Regions from separate parts of the Acidovorax sp. Q11 genome, predicted to be linked through region 3. Evidence: predicted binding sites of a transcription regulator. Region 3 holds the regulator's gene; each other region holds the start of a gene.
What was found. The regulator NrdR, encoded in region 3, represses ribonucleotide reductase genes. The targets are predictions, from matches to a motif close to CACNANATNTNGTG.
Positions count from the first base shown of each region.

Region 1: the regulator NrdR is predicted to act here: its motif matches at 2,035-2,048, upstream of ACYZGB_RS19460 (ribonucleoside triphosphate reductase).
Region 2: the regulator NrdR is predicted to act here: its motif matches at 2,514-2,527, upstream of ACYZGB_RS13030 (ribonucleoside-diphosphate reductase subunit alpha).

Region 1 is NZ_JBUDZG010000032.1:39,381-43,870, forward strand. Features, by position in the region: gene ACYZGB_RS19450 (nitric-oxide reductase large subunit) at 1-1,361, shown strand, start outside; gene ACYZGB_RS19455 (hemerythrin domain-containing protein) at 1,434-1,862, shown strand; gene ACYZGB_RS19460 (ribonucleoside triphosphate reductase) at 2,081-4,099, shown strand; gene nrdD (anaerobic ribonucleoside-triphosphate reductase) at 4,289-4,490, shown strand, end outside; gene ACYZGB_RS19470 (anaerobic ribonucleoside-triphosphate reductase activating protein) at 4,470-4,490, shown strand, end outside.
Region 2 is NZ_JBUDZG010000014.1:66,759-71,248, forward strand. Features, by position in the region: gene ACYZGB_RS13015 (ATP-binding protein) at 1-125, shown strand, start outside; gene ACYZGB_RS13020 (sigma-54-dependent transcriptional regulator) at 137-1,645, shown strand; gene ampD (1,6-anhydro-N-acetylmuramyl-L-alanine amidase AmpD) at 1,629-2,249, shown strand; gene ACYZGB_RS13030 (ribonucleoside-diphosphate reductase subunit alpha) at 2,621-4,490, shown strand, end outside.
Region 3 is NZ_JBUDZG010000020.1:42,363-46,852, forward strand. Features, by position in the region: gene ACYZGB_RS15815 (bifunctional metallophosphatase/5'-nucleotidase) at 1-530, shown strand, start outside; gene ACYZGB_RS15820 (DMT family transporter) at 562-1,461, opposite strand; gene nrdR (transcriptional regulator NrdR) at 1,809-2,258, opposite strand; gene glyA (serine hydroxymethyltransferase) at 2,280-3,524, opposite strand; ZMP/ZTP riboswitch at 3,561-3,712, opposite strand; gene ACYZGB_RS15835 (lytic transglycosylase domain-containing protein) at 3,780-4,490, opposite strand, start outside.

The DNA.
Region 1 (4,490 bases), on a different contig from region 3:
AAGGCCAGCAGTTCTACGGCATCAACGTGTCGCAGTGGTTCCCGTATTCGCTGGTGCGCACCTGGCACATCCAGAGCGCGCTGTTCTGGATCGCCACGGGCTTCCTGGCGGCGGGCCTGTTCCTCGCGCCGCTCATCAACGGTGGCAAGGACCCGGCCTACCAGAAGCTCGGTGTGGACATCCTGTTCTGGGCGCTGGTCGTGGTGGTGGTGGGCTCGTTCGTCGGCAACTACCTGGCCATCGCACAGATCATGCCGCCCGAGTGGAACTTCTGGCTGGGCCACCAGGGCTATGAATACGTGGACCTGGGCCGCCTGTGGCAGATCGGCAAGTTCACCGGCATCGTCTTCTGGCTGGTGCTCATGCTGCGCGGCATCGTGCCGGCGCTGCGCTCCCCCGGCGGCGACAAGAACCTGCTGGCTCTGCTGACGGCGTCGGTGGTGGCCATCGGCCTGTTCTACGGCGCGGGTTTCTTCTACGGCGAACGCACCCACCTGTCGGTGATGGAGTACTGGCGCTGGTGGGTGGTGCACCTGTGGGTGGAGGGCTTCTTCGAAGTCTTCGCCACCACGGCGCTGGCCTTCATCTTCTCGACGCTGGGGCTGGTGTCGGTGCGCATGGCCACCACGGCCAGCCTGGCCTCGGCCTCGCTGTTCATGCTGGGTGGTGTGCCCGGCACCTTCCACCACCTGTACTTTGCAGGCACCACCACCCCGGTGATGGCGGTGGGCGCTGCCTTCAGCGCGCTCGAAGTGGTGCCGCTGGTCGTGCTGGGCCACGAGGCCTGGGAACACTGGCGCCTGCAGCACCGCACGCCCTGGATGGCTCGCCTGCGCTGGCCGCTGATGTGCTTCGTGGCCGTCGCCTTCTGGAACATGCTGGGCGCGGGTGTCTTCGGCTTCATGATCAACCCGCCCATCTCGCTGTACTACGTGCAGGGCCTGAACACCACGCCGGTGCATGCCCACGCCGCGCTGTTCGGGGTGTATGGCTTCCTGGCGCTTGGCTTCACGCTGCTGGTGCTGCGCTACATCCGGCCGCAGCTGGTGTTCAGCGAGCGGCTCATGAAGACGGGCTTCTGGTGGCTCAACGCCGGCCTGGTGCTGATGATCGCCACCAGCCTGTTCCCCATTGCCCTGTTCCAGTTCCATGCCAGCGTGAGCGAAGGCCTGTGGTACGCCCGGGGCGAAGAGTTCATGCAACAGCCCTTCATCCAGACGCTGCGCTGGGTGCGCACCTTCGGCGACGTGGTGTTCATCGTTGGCGCGCTGGCCATGGCCTGGCAGGTGGTGAGCGGTGTGTTCGGTTCGCGTGCCCCTGCAGCCACCGCAGGGGTCTACCTGGCGGAGTCCCGCCGCTGATCCGCGCCGCGCGTTGCTGCCACTACCCTCGGCGACAGCGCAGGCCCTTCATTCATCCCACAAGGAGTGAGCATGAACCTCGACAAATTCAAGCACCAGCACACCGACATCCTGCGCAGCATCGCCACCTTGCGCGCCCTGGCCCAGGCGGGCGTGGAAGGCAATGCCCGCGCCATCGCGCAGGGCATCGTGGCCATGAGCGGCACCATCAAGCTGCACCTGGCCGTGGAAGACCAGGTGCTCTACCCCGCACTGCAGCGCGGTGGCAACCCCGAACTGGCGCGCCTGGGCCGCCAGTACCAGAGCGAGATGGCCTCGATTGCCAGCGCCTACGACGCCTTTGCGCGCCGCTGGAATACGGCCGAGAACGTGCGCCGCGATGCGCAGTGCTTTCGGGACGAGGCCAATGTGGTGCTGCGCCGGGTGTTCGAGCGCATGCAGCGCGAAGACCACGACTTTTATCCCCGCATCGAGGAGGAAGAAACCGCCGCCTGCCATTGAGCAGCACCCTCCTGCACCCCACTGCATGCCTGCGCATGCACCTCTGATCCATCGGTAGGGCCTGACGGCACCTTCCTTTCTGCCGGCCCCTGTGCCGGCATTTTTTTACCCCTGCTTACCGCCCCGATTGTGTTGAATCAAACTACCTATAGTGTTTGATGGGTATCGTGGACACCATAGGTAGTGTTTCTAAACCGTTCCATAGATTGGTCGAACCCATGGTGCCCACCCTTGTCACCCTGCCCCGCGATGTTGTGTTGCGCAGCGGCCAGCGCGTTCCTTTTGATGCCGAACGCATCCGCGCTGCGCTGGCCAGTGCGGGCCAGGCCTCGGGCGAATATGGCGCCGAAGAAGCCGCGTTGCTCACCGCGCAGGTCACCAAGGTGCTGATCCACCGCTTCCATGGCGAAGCGCCCACCGTCGAGCAGATCCAGGACGTGGCCGAGCAAACGCTCATCGCCGCTAACCATCTCGCCACGGCGCGCGCCTACATCGTCTACCGCGAGCAGCACGCCACGCTGCGCGGGGACAAGCAGACGCTGGTCGATGTGGAAAGCTCCATCAACGAATACCTCACGCGTGCCGACTGGCGCGTGAACGCCAACGCCAACCAGGGCTATTCGCTGGGCGGGCTGATCCTGAACGTGGCGGGCAAGGTCACGGCCAACTACTGGCTGTCGCACGTCTACACGCCCGAGATCGGCGAGGCGCACAGGAGCGGCGACCTGCACATCCACGACCTCGACATGCTCAGCGGCTACTGCGCGGGCTGGTCGCTGCGCACGCTGCTGCACGAGGGGCTCAACGGCGTGCCTGGCAAGGTGGAGGCGGGGCCGCCCAGACACATGAGTTCGGCTGTGGGGCAGATCGTGAACTTCCTGGGCACGCTGCAGAACGAGTGGGCCGGTGCGCAGGCGTTCTCGTCGTTCGACACCTACATGGCACCCTTCGTGCGCAAGGACGGCATGGACTACCCGCAGGTGCGCCAGTGCATCCAGGAGCTGGTTTACAACCTCAACGTGCCCTCGCGCTGGGGCACGCAGACGCCGTTCACCAACCTCACCTTCGACTGGACCTGCCCAGACGATCTGCGCGAGCAGGTGCCCGTGATCGCTGGCAAAGAGATGCCCTTCGCGTACGGCGACCTGCAGGCCGAGATGGACCTCATCAACCGCGCCTATATCGACGTGATGACCACGGGCGATGCCAAGGGCCGGGTGTTCACCTTCCCCATCCCCACCTACAACATCACCAAGGACTTCCCCTGGGAGAGCGAGAACGCGCAGCTGCTGTTCGAGATGACGGCCAAGTACGGTCTGCCGTACTTCCAGAACTTCATCAACTCCGAGCTGGAGCCCAACATGGTGCGCTCCATGTGCTGCCGCCTGCAACTCGATTTGCGTGAACTCTTGAAGCGCGGCAACGGCCTGTTCGGCAGCGCCGAGCAGACGGGCAGCCTGGGTGTGGTCACCATCAACTGCGCGCGCCTGGGCTACCAGCATGCGGGCGATGAGGCGGGGCTGCTCGCCGCGCTCGACCGCTTGATGGAACTGGGCAAACAAAGCCTGGAGACCAAGCGCAAGCTCATCCAGCGCCTCATGGACCAGGGCTTGTTCCCCTACACCAAGCGCTACCTGGGTACCTTGCGCAACCACTTTTCCACGCTGGGTGTGAATGGCATCAACGAGATGGTGCGCAACTTCACGGCGGACCAGCACGACATCACCAGCGAGTGGGGCCACGCGTTTGCCGTGCGCCTGCTCGACCACGTGCGCGAGCGCATGACCGCCTTCCAGGAGGAAACCGGCCACCTCTACAACCTGGAGGCCACACCCGCCGAGGGCACCACCTACCGCTTCGCGAAGGAAGACAAAAAGCGCTGGCCCGCCATCCTGCAGGCCGGCACGGAGCAGCAGCCCTACTACACCAACTCCTCGCAACTGCCCGTGGGCTTCACCGACGACCCGTTCGAGGCCCTGATGCGCCAGGAGACGCTGCAATCCAAATACACGGGCGGCACCGTGCTGCATCTGTACATGGGAGAGCGTTTGTCCAGCGGTGCGGCCTGCCGCGATCTGGTGCGGCGCGCGCTCACGCGCTTTCGCCTGCCCTACATCACGGTCACGCCCACGTTCTCGATCTGCCCCACCCACGGCTACCTGGCGGGAGAGCACCCGTTCTGCCCGCGCTGCGACGAGGAGCGTCTGGTCGCCAAGCGTGCGGCGCTGGCGGCGTGAATCTGAATGAAATTGCCTGATGAGCGACTGACCTCAGGCTTCACGTCCCTTCATCCGTGCGGGCTGAGCCCGAACGGATGGCAGGGTCTCTGAGGCATGTGGCTATTCAGGTGAAATTGGCCACTGGCGCCTGTCCATCAAGCACTGATAGCTATCAAAACAATAGTATTTCAACCCAAGGAGCACACCATGAGTTACTTTTCGTCTGCCGAACACACCGCCCTGGCCGCCGTGCAGCTTACCGATGCCGAGCGCCAGCCCTGCGAGGTCTGGACCCGCGTGATGGGCTACCACCGCCCGGTGGCGAGCTTCAACACGGGCAAACAGGGCGAGCATGCCGAGCGCCGCTTCTTCGCGGAAGCGCCCCGCCGTGGCTGCGGCAACGCTTGTT
Region 2 (4,490 bases), on a different contig from region 3:
GTTACCAGCGGCTGAACCGCACTACGCTGCGGGGCGAGACCGGAGGCAACGCGTTCACCGTGGGCTTCCGCCGCACCACCCGCCCTGCCGACGCCGCGACGCTGTTTGACACCATCGTGGTCTGAACCGGATTGCCATGAACGCCCCTGCCGCCTCCATCCTCGTCGTTGATGACGAACCTGATCTGCGCACCTTGTACGAACTGACCCTGCTGCGCGAAGGCTACCGCGTGGAGACGGCATCCAGCGTGCAGGAGGCACGTGACCAACTCAAGGCCCACCGCTTCGATGCCGTGATCACCGACATGCGGCTGCCTGATGGCTTTGGCATGGAGCTGCTGCAGGACCTGCGTGACCAGCAGCGCCGGGAGCGCTGTGTGGTCATGACCGCCTATGGCTCGGCAGAAAATGCGGTCGAGGCGCTGCGCTCGGGCGCCTTCGACTACCTGACCAAACCTGTGGACCTGAAACAGTTTCGCTCGGTAGTGGCCTCGGCGGTGCAAGGCACCGGCGGGGTGCCCGCCCCCCGGGCCGCCCGCAGCCCCGGTCAACAACGCCAACCGGCCACGGCGGCCGAGCATGCGTCGGGCAATGCGGCGCTGGACAAACTGGTCGGCGCCTCAGAAGCCATCCGCAACGTCAAGCAGCGGGTGGTCAAGGTCTCGCGCGGCATGGCGCCGGTGCTCATCCACGGCGAATCAGGCACTGGCAAGGAGCTGGTAGCCCAGGCGCTGCATGCCAGCAGCCAGCGGGCCGACGGCCCCCTGGTGGCGGTGAACTGTGGTGCGATCCCGGAGAACCTGCTCGAAGCCGAATTTTTTGGCGCCCGCAAGGGCTCGTACACCGGCGCCACCCAGGACCGGGACGGGTACTTTCAGGCCGCACGCGGGGGCACCTTGTTCCTGGACGAAATCGGCGATCTGCCACTGGCCATGCAGTCCAAGCTACTGCGATCCATCCAGGAACGCAGCGTGCGTCCCCTGGGCTCCACCCAGGAAGAAACCGTGGATGTGCGCATCGTGAGCGCCACCCACCGGGATCTGGCAGCCGATGTGCAGTCCGGCCGCTTCCGGCAGGACCTGTACTACCGGCTCAATGTGATCGAGATCGTGATCCCGCCACTGCGGGAGCGGCGCGAGGACCTGCCCGCGCTCTGCACAGCGCTGCTGTCCCGCATCGCCCAGGAGTCCGGCATGCCCGTGCCAGCCCTCACCGACCGCGCCATCGCCGCCATCGCCGCCCACCCGCTCACAGGCAATGTGCGGGAGCTGGAGAACCTGCTGCACCGCGCGGTGGCGCTCAGCGATGGCGAGGAACTGCATGTGGACTGGCCCACCGGTGCCACTGACCCACAGACAGTGCGCCCGGCGGCATCACCTGGGAGCAGCCCCCAGGCGCAGACCACCGATGCCACCGCTTCGGCCCCGCAAACCACCACCTGCGCCGCCCCCCTGCCCAGCGACCTGCAGGCCTGGCTGGACCAGCAAGAGCGCGAGATACTGATCCGCGCGCTCAAGGAGGCCGGGTTCAACCGGACCGCCACCGCCGCGCGGCTGGGCATCAGCCTGCGCCAGATCCGCTACCGCATCGCGCGCCTGAACATCGCCGTCCCGAACGACCAGGACCCGCATGACGACATGGGATGACGCGCAGCGCGCCTCCGTCTGGGATGGCGGCTGGCACCGCCACGCACACCGCCTGGAATCACCCAACCACGGTGCGCGCCCGGCAACCGCCCAGGCGGTGGATCTGATCGTGGTGCACTCCATCAGCCTGCCGCCGGGAGAATTTGGCACGGGCGCTGTGCAGCAGCTGTTCACCAACACCCTGGACTGGGATGCCCACCCCTATTACCAGGGCATCCGGGGTCTGCAGGTCTCCGCCCATTTTTTCATCGACCGCCTGGGGGTGCCATGGCAGTTTGTGGACTGCGACCTGCGTGCCTGGCACGCGGGGCAGTCGTTCTACCGGGGGCGCGCCCAATGCAACGACGACTCCATCGGTATTGAGCTGGAGGGCCTGGAAGGCCTGGGCTTTGAGCCTCCCCAGTACCAGACCCTGGCCAGGCTGTGCAAGGACATCGCAAAGCGTTATCCCATCGCACATGTAGCGGGACATGAGCACATTGCCCCCGGGCGCAAGCAGGACCCTGGCTCCGGATTCGACTGGGCCGCCCTGCAGAAAGCGCTGGACTGGCCGCGCCAACAGTTTCCCGAGGCCACACAGCCCCCTGCGCCTTTTCCGTACTGAGAAACGCTGTCGCATCGGAGCGTCAGCCCGGTATTTTTCTTTGTGCATTTGCACATTTTTTTTCATCCAGCCACCACGCGGCCCCGAAGGGACAATCCGCCGCCAGCACCCGCCACTGCTGGGTTTGCAAAGTCCATCGCAACACCCGTAAGGGCTTCACGCCGGATGCTCCGCCCGTGCACCGGGGGCCTAACACAGCTTGTTTCCCTTTTTCAGGCCGACTCAGGCGGTACACTACCGGTAGTGTCTTGAACACACATGACACACCATATATAGTGTGCGACAGACTGAAGTCCGGCGCACCACTTCCCCATCGCGGCGCCCACTTACGCCGCTCTCCCACTCCAGACAGCCCAAAGAAGAGGACACCCATGCAAGCTGCTTTGAACACGCCTTCCACCGCCCAGCCCGGCCCGGCAGACTCCACCGAATCCCAGGCCACCCCGGCGGCAACAGCCAGCAACGAGTTCGCACACCATCAAATCATTCGCCGCAATGGCGCCGTGGTGCCGTTCGAACCGCAAAAAATTGCAGTGGCAATGATGAAGGCCTTTCTGGCAGTCCACGGAACGCAGGGGGCCGCATCCGCCAGCGTCCGCGAAGTGGTGGACACACTGACCCACAACGTGACCCGGGCACTGGTGCGCTCGCGCCCCGGCGGCGGCACCTTCCATATTGAAGACGTGCAGGACCACGTGGAGCTGGGCCTGATGCGTGGCGGCCACCACGAAGTGGCCCGCGCCTACGTGCTGTACCGCGAACGCCGCACCCAGGAGCGCGCACGCCAGAGCGAGCAGCAAGCCCCCGTGGCATCCGCCCCGCTGCTGCATGTGCTGGACGGCGATGCACGCATTGCCCTGGACCTGGGCCGCCTGCAGGCTCTGATCGAATCGGCCTGCGTGAACCTGGGCGCAGACGTCAAGGCGGACCCCATCGTGTCCGAGACCATGCGCAACCTCTATGACGGCGTGCCCATGGACGAGGTCTACAAGGCGTCCATCCTGGCCGCGCGCACGCTGATCGAAAAAGACCCTGACTACACCTACGCCACGGCCCGCCTGCTGCTGCACACCATCGTGCGCGAAGTGCTGGGCAAGGAAGTGACCCAGGCCGAGATGGGCCAAGCCTATCTCGAATACTTCCCTCAGTTCATCAAAAAGGGCGTGGACAACGAGCTGCTGGACGAACGCCTGCTGACATACAACCTGCAGCGCCTGGGCGCTGCACTCAAGGCCGACCGCGACCTGAAGTTCGACTACCTCGGCCTGCAGACCCTGTATGACCGCTACTTCCTGCACGTCAAGAAGACCCGCATCGAACTGCCCCAGGCTTTCTTCATGCGCGTGGCCATGGGCCTGGCGTTGAACGAAACCGACCGCGAAGCCCGCGCCATCGAGTTCTACGAAGTGCTGTCGTCGTTCGACTTCATGTCGAGCACGCCCACGCTATTCAACAGCGGCACGCTGCGCTCGCAGCTGTCCTCGTGCTACCTGACCACGGTGCCCGACGATCTGGACGGGATCTACGAATCCATCAAGGAAAACGCCTTGCTGTCCAAGTTTGCTGGCGGCCTGGGTAATGATTGGACGCGCGTGCGCGCTCTCGGCTCGCACATCAAGGGCACGAACGGCGAATCGCAGGGCGTGGTGCCCTTCCTCAAGGTCGTGAACGACACGGCCGTGGCGGTGAACCAGGGCGGCAAGCGCAAGGGTGCGGTCTGCACCTACCTCGAAACCTGGCACCTCGACATCGAAGAGTTCCTGGAGCTGCGCAAGAACACCGGCGACGACCGCCGCCGCACGCACGACATGAACACGGCCAACTGGATCCCCGACCTGTTCATGCGCCGCGTGATGGAGAAGGGCACCTGGACGCTGTTCTCGCCCTCCAACGTGCCGGATCTGCACGACCTGTTCGGTGCCGACTTTGAAAAAGCCTATGTGGCCTACGAAGAAAAGGCAGCGCGCGGCGAGATCAAACCAGCCAAGACGGTGCAGGCGACTGACCTGTGGCGCAAGATGCTGACCATGCTGTTCGAGACTGGCCATCCCTGGATCACCTACAAGGATGCCTGTAACGTGCGCTCGCCCCAGCAGCACGCCGGTGTGGTGCACTCGTCCAACCTGTGCACCGAGATCACGCTCAACACCAGCGACACCGAAACCGCCGTGTGCAACCTGGGTTCGGTCAACCTGCTGCAGCACTTGAAGAATGGTCAGATCGACCACGACAAGCTCAAGA
Region 3 (4,490 bases):
ATGCCCAGCTGCTGGCCACACGGGCGCCGGAAGACGGGGGGGCGCAACTGTCCTTCATGAATCCCGGCGGCCTGCGCGCTGACCTGGTGCCGGACGAACAAGGGCTGGTGCGGTATGGCCAGCTGTATGCAATGCAGCCCTTTGGCAACCAGCTGGTGGTGAAGACCTTCACGGGCGCGCAGATCCGTGCGGTGCTGGAGCAGCAGTTCGCCAGCGGCGGCAACACGGTGCAGCGGCCCCGGGTGCTGTCGGTGTCCAGCGGCTTCAGCTACCGCTACGACCTGACCCAGCCCGCCGGGGCGCGCATCAGCCAGATGGTGCTGAACGGAACGCCATTGGCCGACGCGCAACCGGTGCGCGTGGTCATGAGCAGCTTTCTGGACAGCGGCGGCGACAACTTCACGGTGCTGACCCAGGGACGGGACCGGCAGGTGGGCGCGCTGGATCTGGACGCATTGGAGGCCTACTTCCGCCAGCAAAGCCCGGTGGCGCCCCCCGCCACCGACCGCATCACGCGCGTGGCCCGCTGAGGCGGGGCCGCACGGCTACGGTGATCTGGGCTCAGCTGCGCCGACGCAGCGCGCCCAGCCATGTGAGGGGATTGAAGCCTGTGACCAGCCCGGTCGCCACCAGCACCAGCGCACCGCCCCAGAGCATGCCCGGCCCCAGGGCCTCGCCCAGGAACACATGGCCCCAGGCCACGCCAAACAACGGGATCATGAAGGCCGAACTCATGGCGGCCACGGGCGAGACATGTTTGAGCACCCGCAGGTTGAGCCAATACGCCAGGCCCGAGGTCACGATGCCCATCACCGCCACGGCGGCCAGTGCGCCGGGCGTGAAGCGCGCCTCAGGCAGGCTCCAGGCCGCGCCCGGCAGCAGCAGCACCAGGGCGGCGGCATGGATGCCTGCGGCAATCGACAGCGGGGACATGCGCTGGGTGGCGCGTTTCATCCAGGTGGTCGAGATGCCATAGCAGGCCGATGCCGTCACGCAGGCCGCTGCCGCCAGCAAGAGAGCGGGCGTGGGCTGCACCGGGCCCAACTGCACGATGAGCGCCACGCCCGCAAAGCCGCACAGGCAGCCCAGCCACTTGCGCGCGCTCAGCGTGTCCTCCTTCATCCAGGCGGCGGCGATCACGCCAAAAGGCACGGCCATGGTGTTGAGCAGCGAGCTGTAGCCCGCTGGCAGGTGCAAGGCCGCCCAGGCGTACAGCAAAAAGGGCAGGGCGACGGTGAGCGTGCCCAGCCCGAACAGCTCGCGCCAGTGGCGCCAGGGCCAGGACTCGTTGGCGACGCGCATGATGCCGATCAGCGTGAGTGTGGCCAGCCCGATGCGCAGGGCCGCCATCACGTTGGGGCCCAGCACGGGGCTGGCAATGCGGATGAAGAGGAACGAGGCGCCCCACAGGGCAGACAGCAGCACCAGCTGCAGGAAGTGGCGGGTTTTCACCGCAGCGATTGTCGGGCACGGGCGCTGGGTGTGCCGCATGTGCGGGTGAGAAATTTAAAGCAAAAAGAGCCGTTTGCGCGCGTCCAGTATACCTTTGCAGCTATTTTTTCAGGAGCGCTGCGTCCTGTAGCCTTGGTGACAGCGCGGCTGGCGGAGCCTGCTGGACAACAGTGGTGCTTTTGATTGCTATGCTATTGATAGCTGCCAAGGCTTGGTGGGCGCGCGGTGGGCGCCAAAAAAGCCTGAAATCCAAGCCACCGCTAGACAGGGTGGGGGCGGCTCCGTCGCCTGGCTTGGCGGTGACTTACTTACTTACTTACTTACTTACTTACTTACTTACTTACTTACTTACTTACTTACTTGCGCACCTCATCGACCATGGCGCGGAAGTCGTCGATGTCTTCGAAGCTGCGGTAGACGCTGGCAAAGCGGATGTAGGCCACCTTGTCGAGCTTCTTGAGTTCGCGCATGACAAGTTCGCCAATGCGGCCGGACAGCACTTCGCGCTGGCCCAGGTTGAGCAGCTTTTCTTCGATGCGCTCGATGGCGCTGTCGATCTGCTCCGTGCTCACCGGGCGCTTGCGCAGCGCCAGGTTGAACGAGGCCAGCAGCTTGCCGCGCTCGTACTCGATGCGGCGGCCGTCCTTCTTGACGATGGCCGGGAAGTTCACCTCCGGCCGCTCGTAGGTGGTGAAGCGCTTGTCGCACGCGCCGCACTGGCGGCGGCGGCGGATGAAGACCCCATCCTCAGACACCCGCGTTTCAACGACTTGCGTTTCGAGGTGGCTGCAGAAGGGGCACTTCATGGACTTCCAGGACCGGCTTACTTAACGGTAGACCGGGAAACGTGCGGTCAGGGCGTTGACCTTGGCGCGCACGGCGGCGATGTTGGCCTCGTCGCGGGGGTTGTCCAGCACGTCAGCAATCAGGTTGGCCGTGATGCGGGCTTCTTCTTCCTTGAAGCCGCGCGTGGTCATGGCGGGGGTGCCAATGCGCACGCCGCTGGTCACCATCGGCTTTTCAGGGTCGTTGGGGATCGCATTCTTGTTGATGGTCATGTGGGCGGCGCCCAGCACGGCCTCGGCTTCCTTGCCGGTGATGCCCTTGGCGCGCAGGTCCACCAGCATCACGTGGCTTTGGGTGCCGCCGGACACGATGCGCAGGCCGCGTGCGGTCAGCGTTTCGGCCACGACCTTGGCGTTCTTGGCCACTTGTTCCTGGTAAGCCTTGAACTCGGGCTGCATCGCTTCCTTGAAGGCCACGGCCTTGGCTGCGATCACGTGCATCAGCGGGCCGCCTTGCAGGCCGGGGAAGATGGCACTGTTGATGGCCTTCTCGTGCTCGGCCTTCATCAGGATGATGCCGCCACGGGGGCCGCGCAGGCTCTTGTGCGTGGTCGATGTCACCACGTCGGCGTGGGGCACGGGGTTGGGGTACACGCCAGCGGCGATCAGGCCGGCGTAGTGGGCCATGTCCACCATGAAGATGGCGCCCACGTCCTTGGCCACTTTGGCAAAGCGTGCAAAGTCGATGTGCAGGCTGTAGGCCGATGCACCGGCGATGATGAGCTTGGGCTTGGTTTCGTGGGCCTTCATTTCCATCGCTTCGTAGTCGATGGCTTCGTTAGCGTCCAGACCGTAGCTGACCACGTTGAACCACTTGCCCGACATGTTCAGTGGCATGCCGTGCGTCAGGTGGCCGCCTTCGGCCAGGCTCATGCCCATGATGGTGTCGCCGGGCTTGAGGAAGGCCAGGAACACGGCTTCGTTGGCGGATGCGCCGCAGTGCGGCTGCACGTTGGCGGCATCGGCGCCGAAGATCTGCTTGACGCGGTCGATGGCCAGCTGTTCGGCCACGTCCACGTGCTCGCAGCCACCGTAGTAGCGCTTGCCTGGGTAGCCTTCGGCGTACTTGTTGGTCAGCTGGGTGCCTTGCGCCCACATGACGGCGGGGGAGGCGTAGTTTTCGCTGGCGATGAGTTCGATGTGCTCTTCCTGGCGCTTGTTTTCGGCCTGGATGGCGGCAAAGAGTTCGGGGTCGGTTTGTTCGACAAGAATGTTGCGGTCGTACATGGTTTGGCAGTCCTAAGAACTTGTGTCCCTTGAAACAAGGGCTGCCCAGGCGAACGGCTGAACGCAGCGGGTGAACCCCGTGCGGCACGCTTCCCAGTGGTTCACAAGGGGCGGGCCCTTGTCGGTTTCCACGTCAGCGGCAGCATCCTGTGCGGGTGCTGCGCCTATCGCCAGTCGCGTACTCCGCTAGTGTAGCCGACACGGTGGCGTGCACCTACGAGGTGCATCGCACAAATCCCCGGTGGGCCGTGGGATTCAAAGACCCGACAGCATGGCCACCTTGTCGGCGTTGGCGGTGGGCGCTGCCGGGGGGGCGGCGGCCGGAATGCTCTGGGCAGGCGCCTGGGTGGACAGCGATGGGGGTGGGTTGAAAGGTATGGCCCGGCCGTTGGCGACCTGGCGCAGGCGGAAATGCTCTGCCATCACCTTGGCAGCATAGCCGCCATCGTCGGCCAAGTTGGCGGCGCCCACGTAGTAGCGCAGGCCACCCTCGACGGAGCCAGCGCGCGCAATACATTCCTGCAGCACCTTGACGCCCACACGCAGGTTGCTCACCGGGTCGAAGGCCGCAAAGTGGCCGCCGAAGCTCTGGTACTTGTCGGTGTGCACGCGGGTCATGACTTGCATGAGGCCCTGGGCGCCCACGGCGCTTTCCGCAAACGGGTTGAAGCTCGACTCGATGGCCATGATCGCCAGGATCAGCGTGGGGTCGATCTTGGCGCGGGTGCCGATCTCATAAGCCTCGGCCACCAGCACGCTGAGCGGCTCGGGCGCCACGCGGTACTTTTTGCTTAGCCAGAAGGCCACTGCGGCCTGCTCCTTGGGCAGGTCCTTGGGGTTGGCGGCCGTGGCGCGCTCACTGGCTTCGGGCTCGATGGGCATGCCCAACATTTCCACCTGGCGGGCCTGCAGCCAGCCCATGAGGCGCTCTTCGCCTGCCTGGCGCAGATCGGGCCGGGCAGTGAG